DNA from 4 places in the Paenibacillus sp. FSL H7-0716 genome. Region 3 is predicted to be linked to each of the others. Evidence: riboswitches for the same ligand, from Rfam matches in the RefSeq annotation. Region 3 holds a riboswitch; each other region holds the start of a gene.

Evidence for each region. Region 3 has a riboswitch for thiamine pyrophosphate ahead of thiC (phosphomethylpyrimidine synthase ThiC). Riboswitches for the same ligand answer to the same signal wherever they lie in the genome.
Region 1: another riboswitch for thiamine pyrophosphate. It lies ahead of MHH60_RS11605 (ABC transporter substrate-binding protein); the one in region 3 lies ahead of thiC (phosphomethylpyrimidine synthase ThiC).
Region 2: another riboswitch for thiamine pyrophosphate. It lies ahead of MHH60_RS09525 (ABC transporter ATP-binding protein); the one in region 3 lies ahead of thiC (phosphomethylpyrimidine synthase ThiC).
Region 4: another riboswitch for thiamine pyrophosphate. It lies ahead of MHH60_RS20000 (thiamine phosphate synthase); the one in region 3 lies ahead of thiC (phosphomethylpyrimidine synthase ThiC).

Annotation. Positions count from the first base shown of each region.
Region 1 covers NZ_JBBODA010000007.1:74,694-77,820, forward strand. The annotation lists gene MHH60_RS11600 (hypothetical protein) at 1-815, shown strand, start outside; TPP riboswitch at 974-1,084, shown strand; gene MHH60_RS11605 (ABC transporter substrate-binding protein) at 1,246-2,295, shown strand; gene MHH60_RS11610 (thiamine-binding protein) at 2,671-2,964, shown strand; gene MHH60_RS11615 (ABC transporter permease) at 2,961-3,127, shown strand, end outside.
Region 2 covers NZ_JBBODA010000005.1:274,331-277,457, reverse strand. The annotation lists gene MHH60_RS09530 (amino acid ABC transporter substrate-binding protein) at 16-852, opposite strand; TPP riboswitch at 1,076-1,179, shown strand; gene MHH60_RS09525 (ABC transporter ATP-binding protein) at 1,378-2,073, shown strand; gene MHH60_RS09520 (ABC transporter permease) at 2,054-2,830, shown strand; gene MHH60_RS09515 (ABC transporter substrate-binding protein) at 2,827-3,127, shown strand, end outside.
Region 3 covers NZ_JBBODA010000006.1:154,568-157,694, forward strand. The annotation lists gene thiC (phosphomethylpyrimidine synthase ThiC) at 1-1,346, opposite strand, end outside; TPP riboswitch at 1,450-1,559, opposite strand; gene MHH60_RS10380 (beta-galactosidase) at 1,631-3,127, opposite strand, start outside.
Region 4 covers NZ_JBBODA010000016.1:125,379-128,505, forward strand. The annotation lists gene MHH60_RS19990 (thiazole synthase) at 4-771, opposite strand; gene thiS (sulfur carrier protein ThiS) at 827-1,030, opposite strand; gene MHH60_RS20000 (thiamine phosphate synthase) at 1,069-1,671, opposite strand; TPP riboswitch at 1,790-1,891, opposite strand; gene MHH60_RS20005 (SDR family oxidoreductase) at 1,979-2,851, opposite strand; gene MHH60_RS20010 (GDSL-type esterase/lipase family protein) at 3,088-3,127, opposite strand, start outside.

The sequences.
Region 1 (3,127 bases), on a different contig from region 3:
AGGTGCAAGCTTTTTACGGCTTTCAGAATAAAGAAAGCTCTGATGAGATTAGTGTAAATCTGCGCTATCGTGCCTCACAGCTTGATGGAATTGATCTGAACGGAAAGCCCTATGCCAGTGCCAGCGATCCAGCATATATTGCGAACTATTGTCATGAACACTCCTATAATCGCTGGGGTCCAGACACGTATTATATGATGAATGAGCAGACTTTTTGCTGCATGACCCGCGCTGAACAGGAAATTGCTGTTAGTCTAGCCAACCAGATGTACGGGCAATATTATTACGGATTTTTACTCAATATTTTCCACAAAATCGTTCTGCTAAAGCTTGCCAATATGCACTCCCGACTTCGGATTAATCATGATTATGAGGAAATAGACAATCTAATCTACTCCATTAATAAGTTCTCGGCAAAGTTCTACTTCTTGGAGTTGATTTCCCAGTCGCAGGGCCGGGAGATATTTCTTCAGCTGCGTAAAGTATACGGAAACGACGCTTTGTTCGAGGAAGTGAAAGAAACCTTAAATGACCTGTTTCAGTATCAGGATAAGTTTCAATCCAAGCGACGGGATAATCTGCTGATGATTCTCACTGTATTTACGGTAGTAAGCGGGATTTACGGCATGAATCAGGTCATTGACGATCTGGATGGAAAGATTCAATGGAGTAAAATGATTGGATATTCCCCCTTTGAATTTCTTGCCCTCTTCGTGATCATGAGCGGGATTCTGATCAGCGTTGTCCTCACGCTAGGGGCGCTGGTTAGTGAGCTTAAACGGCGTCACCGCAAAAAATATAAAGATCTAGACTAGCAAAAAAGAAACTACTGGATTGGAAAAATTCAGGAGTGCACTACTAGACATTCCGAGTACAGCCGTCTATAATACACCGTATGCGAGAAATATAAGATATAAAGTATGGGTACAGAACTTATGCTTACTTATATTGCACATAGAAATACCCGTTAACTTCATAGAACCAGGGGTGCTGGAATTGGCCGGCTGAGATTGTATCCCACAAGATACTGACCCTTATACCTGATCTGGATAATGCCAGCGTAGGAATCGCCAATTGGTTCTGGTCCCTGTGACCTTGACTAACCTTGCGCCAAGCCAGCGTCCCGATCACTCGGGGCGCTTTTTTTGTAAGATCACTAAAAGATGTAGAAAAACGTACATACTACACTTTACGGTTCATGTTGGGAAGACGGGATTCTTGTAACCTTAAAGGAGAGAAGAAGACATGCACCTCAAAAAAGCACTTACGTTGTGCCTCACCTGTGTACTCATTCTTGCCATTGCCGGATGCGGCGGCAACAATGGGAATACAGCCGGAAACAAAGCAAATGCTACTGATCCAACTGCAACGGCTGGGACGGATGCTCCAAAAGAGCTCACCAAAGTTAAAGTTGCACTCGACTGGACACCGAACACGAATCATACTGGTCTATACGTAGCTAAGGATCTTGGTTACTACGCTGAAGAAGGTCTGGACGTCGAGATCGTTCAGCCAGGCGCAGCGGGTTCTGATACTATGGTTACCTCTGGCGAAGCCGCTTTTGGCATCAGCGCCCAAGAAGGATTAACGCTAGCCCGTCTACAAGGCGTGCCCCTTGTCTCGATAGCAGCTATTATTCAGCATAATACGTCGGGATTCGCCGCTCCAGTAGATCGCAATATTAAATCACCAAAGGATTTCGAAGGTAAAACCTACGGAGGCTGGGGCTCACCGGTCGAAGAAGCAGCCATGAAAGCTATCATGGATCCTGAAGGTGGCGATGTGAAAAAGGTGAAGCTGATCAGTATCGGTGAAGCTGATTATTTTACCGCCGTCAAACGTGACATTGATTTCGCCTGGATTTTCTACGCTTGGACTGGCGTTGAGGCTGAGTTGCGTGGCGAGCCATTGGATATGCTGTACTTAAAGGATTATGCGCCACAGCTCGATTATTACACGCCTGTGCTGACGACGAGTGAGAAGCAAATTGCAGATCATCCTGAGCTGGTGAAGGCCTTCATGAAAGCCACATCAAAAGGTTATCAATATGCTATTGATCATCCGGAAGAGGCTGCCGGTATGTTATCGAAGGCAGTTCCTGACCTGGACGCCGACCTTGTCCTAGCTAGCCAAAAATGGCTTAGCCCAAAATACAAGGACGATGCTGCCCGCTGGGGCGAGCAAAAAACCGAGGTCTGGCAAAATTACGGTGACTGGATGTATGATCTGAAGTTGCTGGATAAACCGCTGGATGCCGCTAGTGCATTCAGTAATGATTTTTTACCGGCGGAGTAGATAGCGGACTTCAGAACCAAGAAGGTTGGACGTTACTTGAGGAAGGAGGAACGGAGTGTAGTGATGTGCTACGTGAGTACCGGACTTCCCAAGTTCGTTCAAGATTCGATGTCGAGTTTGCTTCCTGAGTTACTTCGTTATCAAAGTTGGCTTTTTGAACTTACCTTATAATTTAAGAGCTCAAAAAGTCGGCTTTCAGAACCAAGAAGGTTGGACGTTACTTGAGGAAGGAGGAACGGAGCGTAGTGATGTGCTACGTGAGTACCGGACTTCCCAAGTTCGTTCAAGATTCGATGTCGAATTTGCTTCCTGAGTTACTTCGTTATCAAAGTTGGCTTTTTGAACTTACCTTATAAAATGAGAGGATTGATTATTGTGGCTAACACCTTACTAAGCATTCAAGTAATTCCAAAAACTCCGAACAATGAGGATTCCATCCCATACGTAGATAAAGCGATTGAGGTCATTCAGAAATCCGGTGTTAAACATCAGGTGAATCCGCTGGAAACCACAATGGAAGGTGAGCTTAGCGAACTGCTGGAGGTTGTGCGTCAGATGCAGGAGGCGTTGATCGAAGCAGGTAGTCCAAGCGTAATTTCGCAGATCAAAATCGCTCATAATCCTAACGGAATCAGCATGGATAAATTGACGGAGAAATATCGGCCGTGAGATCGACCTGGAAGCTAATATGGCCGCCCCTTGTGGCGGTCGTCTTCTTTTTAACCGTATGGCAGCTATCTGTATCTGTATTTCATATTGAAGCCTGGATTCTGCCGAGTCCTGCTGATATTGCCCGTGAATCCACCAGTAACGCTTCTGGTCTTTGGGCTCA
Region 2 (3,127 bases), on a different contig from region 3:
CTTGCTAGCCTTGTATTATTTTGAAACGTCAGCTCCAAAGTATTTCTCGGAAATTTTCAAGTACGTTCCATCACTTTTCATCTCTTTAATCGCATCACTGACCGCTTTCACCAGCTCATCATTGCCTTTCAGGAATACCGCGGCACTTTGTGATCCTTCAGGAATCTCGTCAACCACTTTAATTTTTGCATCTGGTTTTTGTTTTTTCAGATCCAGATAAGACAAGCCATCATTCACAGTTGCATCAATACGTCCCGAAGTCAGCAGGTCCATCGCTTGATTGAAACCGTCCGTAGCTACGATTTCAGCACCGTTCTCACGAGCGATGTCGGATAAGTTACTTGTCAGGGATTGTCCGGCTTTTTTACCCTTTAGATCAGCAAAGTTCTTAATCTCCTCATTGTTTTCGCTCACGATCAATACTGCCTTGGATACAATATAGGGTTCAGAGAAATCATATTTCACTTTGCGATCTTCGTTAATGGAAACTTCATTGAAAATGACATCAAACCGTTTCGCATCCATCCCAGCAAAAATACCATCCCACTGAGTTTCAAAAAATTCAGCTTCAACACCTAAACGTTTGGCTACTTCTTCGGAAATTTCTACGTCAAAACCAGTCAATTTCCCCGCAGTGTCATGATAAGTAAAAGGTGCATAAGTCCCTTCTGTACCTATCCGCAATTTGCCGCTGGCCTTCACAGCCTCTAAACTGTTTTGCGCTGAAGATGCTGCTCCACCATTCGTTCCAGCTGTTGGTTCAGCAGCCGTATTGGTATTCGAATTATTGCCGCAAGCCGCTACAAGGACCACGGTTAACGCCAATATAATAGTTAAACTCCATTTTTTCATTATTAAATCCCCTCTCTCTATCCGGTTTTTTTCCGGTAAATTGAATAGTACACTGCCATCACATGATCGTCAATACTTTTTTTCCGATTATATACATCGGAATTGTAATATTAACTAGATTTCTACTTATATCTTACCCAATCTTGGATTAATCCTTCACTTCTTTCTCTCTTTACTTCTCAGAAAGATATGGTATATTTATAAACAAATTAATATGGACCTGTTATTTCACTAGGGGAGTCGGCCGACTGAGACGGAGCTTCAAGCTCCGGACCCTTGGAACCTGATCTGGATCATACCAGCGGAGGGAAGTGGAGCGGAATTTTCATCAAGCATGTTTAGTGTTATTATGCAGAATGAACTTTTTGACCCATTCATTTCCTCTGGAAATGAATGGGTCTTTATTTGTTTAGGCGCTCCACAAAAATATTAGGAGGTTAGATCATCACGACCATTTTATCTATTCAAGGCCTAACCTACTCTTTTCCGGAAACTGAACAACCCCCTGTATTCGCAAATCTATCCATGGATATCAGGCAAGGGGAATTCGTCTCCGTAGTAGGGGCTAGCGGATGCGGGAAAAGTACATTTTTCAAAACGATTGCCGGTTTACTCGAACCTACTCACGGAAAAATAAAACTCTCTACGCACCCCTCAACCGCTAGTCGTTTAGGCCAGATCGCTTATATGCCTCAGCAGGATTTATTGCTGCCTTGGAGAACAGTGCTCGACAACTGCCTTTTGCCCTGGGAGATCAAGCCCAGATTTAGTAAACAGGATACGATCACTCAGATTCGGGAAATGTTGGTCCGCTTCGGCTTAGCAGATGTAGAGAAGGCTTATCCCCATGAACTTTCGGGAGGAATGAAACAGCGAGTCGCATTTCTGCGCACCTTAGTGGCTGGAGGCGGAAGTGGTCTTATGCTGCTGGATGAGCCCTTTGGTGCTCTCGATGCCATGACCAAACGTGAGATACACCGTTGGCTGTTGGAGTTATGGGGTGAACTGAATCAGACGATTATGCTCATCACTCATGATCTGGAAGAAGCACTATTGCTCAGTGACCGGATTTATTTATTATCTGGCGGTGCGCACAGCGAATTACAGGAGATCGTTGTCGATCTACCAAAGCCAAGACATTATAAGATGAACTATGAACCCCGGTTTATAGCACTACGGGCAGAGTTGGAGCGAAGATTGCATGCAACGTATACCTTTTAAAAAACATCTAGACAATTATGGTCCCTTCGTTCTTCTGGTACTGCTCATTCTTGTAATCTGGGAGTCAGCTGTTCGCCTTCACATGATTCCAGCCTTTATTCTCCCTGCACCTTCATCTATTGGCTTCGCATTGATCGAGCACAGGCAATTATTATTCGGACAGCATTTATTGGCAACGTTACAGGAGATACTGGTGGGTTTTGTCCTTTCTGTGGTTTGTGGTGTATTGCTGGGCACTGGAATGTTCCTGTATCGCCCCATAGAAAAGACCATCTATCCCTTCCTTATCATTAGCCAGACGATCCCATTAATTGCGCTATCCCCCATTTTTATTATGTGGTTCGGATATTCGCTGTGGAGCAAAGTGGCTGTGGTGTTTTTGACGGCTTTTTTTCCAGTCGTAGTGAGTACATATGATGGACTTCGTACAAGTGGCCAGACCTACAAGGACTTATTATTAACATTTGGTGCAAACCGCTGGCAGCTGCTTGTCAAAACCCAAATTCCACTGGCGTTGCCTGCCTTTTTCTCTGGCTTAAAGCTGTCCATTGTATACTGCGTCATCGGAGCTACTATCGGGGAATGGCTCGGCGGCAGTAAAGGACTCGGTTACTTCAGCCGCAGAATGGCCGGAAATATGCAGAGCGATGAAATGTTCGCGGCTGTATTTCTGTTGTCCGCGCTTGGTGTTGTGCTTTTTCTGGCGATAGCTTTACTCGAACAATTATTTTTAAAGAAAAGAGGATCTAACCAATGAATCAATTAAAATCCCCACAACGAGGACTTATTTCTGTATTTCTAGTATGCACACTTTTGCTCTTAAGCAGCTGCGGGAAGGCAGACAAGCTAAATAACAACTCCCAAACCGGTTCCTCCAATACCGAAAATAAGCAGTCACACAAGCTGACGATTATGCTTGATTGGTATCCCAATGCCGTTCATTCCTTTCTATACGCTGCGCAACAGCAAGGTTTTTTCCAAGAGGAAGGTTTGGATGTCGAGATCAAAATGCCTGCGGACAGCAATGATGCCCTAAAGCTTGTAGCAGCAAATC
Region 3 (3,127 bases):
ATTGCTGTACCGAACCAACCAATCATCGCTGCACCTATAGCAGAAGTAATATGATCATAACCAGGCGCGATATCTGTAGTCAGTGGACCTAATGTATAAAAAGGGGCTTCGTTGCAAGTTTCAAGTTGCTTATCCATATTCTCTTTAATCAAGTGCATCGGTACATGTCCTGGACCCTCTACCATCACCTGTACATCATGACTCCAAGCTATAGCTGTTAATTCACCTAACGTCTCTAACTCGGCAAATTGTGCTTCATCATTCGCATCAGCAATCGAACCCGGACGTAATCCATCGCCTAGGGAAAAAGAAACATCGTATAGCTTCATGATTTCACATATCTCTTCAAAATGTGTATATAAAAAGTTCTCTTGATGATGCGCAAGACACCATGCCGCCATGATGGAGCCACCTCTTGAAACAATACCTGTCATACGTTGTGCAGTCAACGGGATATAACGAAGCAGAACCCCCGCATGAATGGTAAAATAATCAACCCCTTGCTCCGCTTGCTCAATGAGCGTATCACGGTACACTTCCCACGTTAAATCTTCCGCTTTTCCATTCACTTTTTCCAACGCTTGATAGATAGGCACCGTTCCAATAGGAACAGGAGAATTGCGGATGATCCACTCGCGTGTAGTGTGGATGTTTTTACCTGTGGAAAGATCCATTATATTATCTGCACCCCAGCGGGTGGCCCATCTCATCTTCTCTACCTCTTCCTCTATGGAGGAGGATACTGCGGAATTTCCTATATTGGCATTGATCTTCACTAAAAAATTTCGTCCAATAATCATCGGTTCACTCTCTGGATGATTGATATTCGCTGGAATGATGGCGCGGCCGCGGGCCACTTCATCTCTTACAAATTCCGGTGCCACATTCTCACGAATCGCAACGTATTCCATTTCGGAAGTAATAATTCCTTTGCGTGCATAATGCATTTGAGAGACATTACGCCCCTTTTTCGCTCGCAAAGTTTTTCTATGGAGCGCTGGAAACACTTCCGCCACAGCTTTTCCCGTTGCATTCCCGTTATCTTCAGGCTTCACGGTTCTTCCTTCGTACGCTTCCGCATCCCCTCGTTCCTCAATCCAGCTTTGACGATTGGGCTCTAACCCCTGACGAATATCAGTATGAATATTAGCATCCGTGTAAGCCCCGCTTGTGTCATAGACATGAATTGGGGCATTCTCCTCTTCGCCGTCTATGCCCGCAGTTGGACTAAGTAAGATCTTCCGCATAGGCACCTGAATATCAGGCCGTGAACCCTTTACATACACTTTTTGACTTGCTGGAAAAGCTGATAAATTGATTGGATCGTTGTTCAATTCGCTTGTCATCTCAATTCCTCCTATAAGGTGATTTGATCAAGCGGAGACGGTCTACTCCCCCACACATAGAAAAGGCCACATCTGTATAAGATGCGGCCTTAGAGTAGACAAATAGAAATAGAGCTCCATTTCCTCCGCTGGCATTATCCAGATCAGGTTTGACGGTCGATAGTTATAACTATCCTCTCAGCCTGGTCCCACCAAGCTCCCGTAACTATATAATTGCTACTTTCAAGTATAACCGAAAAGAGAGAATTATCCAAATCTACTCAAATGTGAGATCAACGTGTACGTTAGTATAGCACCAGTACCCCAAATCCTTCCAGAAGCACCTCGCCCGAGAATGTTGTGCCGCTCAGTAAATCTGTTTTGGTCTCATGAAGATGGATCGTGACAGGAGCCTCACTATAATTAAGCAAAAAAGCATAACTGGAAGAAGCTCCGGTACGAACTTGCAGCTCTACCTCTTCTGGGAGCTCCAGCCAATCTGCTGGCGATTGTAGATCCATTAAATTTATGATCTCAGCCGCTGCCTGTTCATTAAATACGGCTCCGTAATACCAAACCTCACCCTTGCCGCGACGATTTCTAGTTACCGCCGGTTTTCCTGCATAATAATCAGAGGCGTAAACCGCCATCACTTCAACCGAAGCTTCCTCTATTTTGAGAATATCATTAAAGTCATCTGCTCCTGTAACGACTTCGGTCGCGCCCGACCAGCTAATTGTTGTTGGCTGACGACTGCCCTTAACCATTGTGAATTCTTCAACTGTGATCCCGCATAGATCCTTAGCAGCACCTGGGAAAGGACGCATATAACATTGACCGCGCTCATCCTTATAGCCAGTTCTACAGCCGAAGATCAGTTTGCCGCCTTGTTGAACATATTCATCCAGCAGTGCTGCTGTCTCATCTGTCATAATCGCTGGGTGAGGATAGATAAGCACGTCGTACCTTGCAAGCTCCTCCAGCGTTGTTTTTTTGCGTAAATAGAGTACGTCATTCGGGATATGCTTCCGTTGAAGCGCCTTGTACCACTCCTTATTGCTCTTCCACATAAACGGGCCATGCCAAACATCGTATTCTCCATCCCACTCATTGTCATAATCACGAACAATAGCAATGTTAGCCTGATTACGAGTACCGACAAACGCTTGACCTGCTGCTGCCAGCTCCTGACCGATCTGCCCCGCTTCCCGCACTCTCCGGTTAGGTTGATTATGATAGTCATTGATTCCATGCCAATAAATTTCATTGCCCATCGTAGCTGTCCGCCAGCGGAAATATAACACCATATCTGCTCCATGAGCGATCGACTGATAAGTCCATAACCGCATCTGCCCAGGCTTTGGAGAAGGCATATCCATCCGGTTCACCCAGCCACCCGGGCCCGACTGCTGCTCCATAATGCAGAAATTCGGGGATATCGAACGAACAACAGATAACGACAGTCCCCAGCCTCTATCATTCAGCGGATTCTGCTCATTCGGGTCATAAAAAATAGTAGAGAACTGAGGATAGGAATCATAGCTGAAGAAATCCAGCAGTTCATCCGTCATTTCATGGCTATCGAGATGCCCGAACAGACCGTTCGTGGTTACCCACTGCTTAGGGGAAAGTTTACGGATGATATCCGCTTGGTTTTTGGCAAAAGAAATTGTATTGTCCGAAATAAACCGTTTTTCATCCAATGCCTGATGAGGATTGGGTTGCTTCGGTACTGGAGTCGGACGTGGAAGATAGACCTGAGACCAGTCACTATAGCTTTGATTCCAAAAAACAGCTCCCCA
Region 4 (3,127 bases), on a different contig from region 3:
AATTCAGTTCAGAAATCCAGTCAACGGTGACGAAGCAAAAGCAACTTCTTCTACAGGACCCAGTCCTGCCAAATAAGCTTTACGGCCAGCGGATATCGCCTCACGGAACGCTTCCGCCATGACGAGCGGATTACGTGCCGTTGCAATAGCCGTATTAAGCAGAACAGCAGCGGCCCCCATCTCCATTGCTTCCGCCGCTTCCGACGGCTTGCCAATCCCGGCATCTACAATAATTGGCAAATTCACTTCTTCAATAAGAATACGCACAAGCTCCTTGGTGCGCAGGCCGCGATTCGTCCCGATCGGCGCACCAAGCGGCATCACAGCAGCAGCACCGGCATCTCTCAGACGTAAAGCAGCTGAAAGGTCCGGACTCATATAAGGCAATACTACAAAACCCTCCGCTGCTAAAATCTCTGTAGCTCGTATGGTCTCCAGATTATCTGGAAGCAGGTATTTCTGATCATTGATCACTTCGATCTTGACCCAGTTCCCCAGTCCCGCAGCTCTTGCTAATCTCGCAATACGGACTGCCTCTTCCGCTGTGCGCGCTCCTGAGGTATTAGGCAGAAGAGTCATATGGCCGGGAATGTGGTTCATGATATTTTCTGCGCCAGCTTCTGGGTCCACTCGGCGAAGCGCTACAGTGATCACCTGAGAACCAGAGCTAGCAATCACTTCGGGGATCAGCGTATTCCGGCTATATTTTCCGGTTCCGATAAATAATCTACTGGTTAATTCGATGCCGCCAATATGTAACTGGTCATGCATGAAATTACCTCCCTTTGGTTCTTATAAATTTCTCAAAATTCTATACCGCTCCATCTCAACCCCCACCAACAAAGTGCACCAGTTCCAAACGATCATCCTCGCTCAGAGCAGTACTTTCATAATTCTCCTTACTGACAATTTCTCCATTCAGCTCAATGATCATCAGACGACCCGACCACTCAGGAAGACTGATCAAATCAGCTATAGTTTGAATACCACCAGAACACTCTGCGGATTTCCCGTTAATCAACAGCTTCATTCTGAATCACCCCCTTCGGCCCTGCTGTTACCTCCAGGCTATGAATGAACCGCCTTATGAATAGCTTTGGCGGCCTCATAAGGATCATCCGCTCCGCAAATACCGGACATCACAGCAACTCCTGCCGCACCTTTCCTGATGATCTGCGCCGCATTAGCGGGGCTAATTCCGCCAATCGCAATGACAGGAATAGAGCTGGTCTTCACCGTTTCTGCAAGCAGCTCTAGCCCACGTGCGGGCAGCCCTAACTTGCTATCCGAGGGAAATACATGACCAAACAAGCAATAATCAGCTCCCTGCTCTGAAGCATTCGCCGCTTCTTCCGGAGAATGAACCGATCTCCCCAGCCGAAGCTGAGGTGCAATTCGCCGGGCTGTATCCGGGCTCAGACTGTGACAAGCCAACTGAATTCCTGCGGCACCAGCTGCCAAGGCTACATCGATCCGGTCGTTGATTATCAGTTTGGTAGCGGGCATACCGGCAGCCAACAGCTCCTGTGCCGCAGCGAGTAGTTCGCGTGCAGGACATTGCTTATCTCTTAAGTGAATATAATCGACCCATGTCTGCACCGTGACAGCTAGTTCAACAAAATGTCTTTGCTGCAGCTTGCCGTCTGATATTAGATGGATCTCAGCTTGCACCACTCGCGATCTCCTCTCTCTCACTTCCCTATAGGTCAGTAAAAACAAAAAAACTGCCTCCCGTAAGGAAGGCAGTCAGAATCTGTATATAGACGGCACTACAAATAGACCGACAACAGAAATTCGTCCTCCACTTCCCTACGCTGGTCTTAACCAGATCAGGTTCAAAGGGTCCGGAAATCCATTCCGTCTCAGCCAATCGGCACCCCTAGTGACATAAATATACAATTTTAAAATACTAACGTGGTTTATAGTAACATATTTTTTTATTGAAATACACCCATTTATTCACATTAGCTGTACTGATCTAACCGTTTACTACCTCGCCACCATTTACATGAATAACCTGTCCAGTCACATAACTGGAATCGTCAGAGGCCAGATATACATAGGCTGGTGCCAGCTCCTCTGGTTGTCCAGGCCGTTTCATAGGCTGTGTACCTCCGAACTCGCTAACCTGTTTTGCATCAAAGGTAGAGGGAATCAGCGGTGTCCAGATTGGACCTGGTGCTACACCATTTACCCGTATGCCCTTCTCTGCCAGATTCGTGGACAAGGATCGTGTGAAGCTAAGAATAGCTCCTTTAGTTGATGAATAGTCCAGCAGCTGCGGGCTTCCGCGATAAGCGGTAATTGAAGTTGTATTTATAATTGTAGATCCTGCTTTTAAATGAGGCATAGCTGCTTTTGTTAAATAGAACATCGCAAATATATTCGTACGGAAAGTACGCTCTAGCTGCTCGGAAGTAATATCCTCGATCTTAGCTTGCGGATGTTGCTCTGCCGCGTTATTGATGAGAATATCAAGCTTTCCTAAGCTCTCCACCGTCTGTTTAATAAGATCTTTACAGAATTTCTCGTCACCGATATCACCTGGAATGAGGATACATTTGCGGCCTTCCTGCTCGACCTGACGTTTAGTTTCCTCTGCATCTGAGTGTTCATTAAGATATGAAATGACCACATCAGCGCCTTCTTTAGCAAAAAGCACAGCAACTGCACGCCCAATTCCGCTGTCTCCACCGGTAATCAACGCCGCCTTGTCTTGCAGTTTACCTGCTGCTTTATAATTTGCCGGCTCGTATTTGGGCAGCGGCGTCATTTCACTCTCAATCCCTGGCTGATGATACTGCTCCTGTGGGGGTAAGGTTTTTGTAGCTTGTTTATTGTTGCCTGACATCTTCCCTATCTCCTCTCGTTAAGCAAATTGATAGTTAACTGATCGTCTTAGGATGGCACAACTATGCACGTTTATACGCTGGGTTTGTCATTTTCTTAAATCGCTTTACGAATCTTACTTACCACAATGCAAGTGGAAATAAACAACTGTGAGAGGTAAACTGCTGTAAGTGGAGAGGACTTCACCGCATACAAAAAGGCACAGCATCGATGCTGTGCCTTGAATTGTTCACCTAACTATTTCAGAGAAGAAACATGATTTTCTGCATTCACTTCA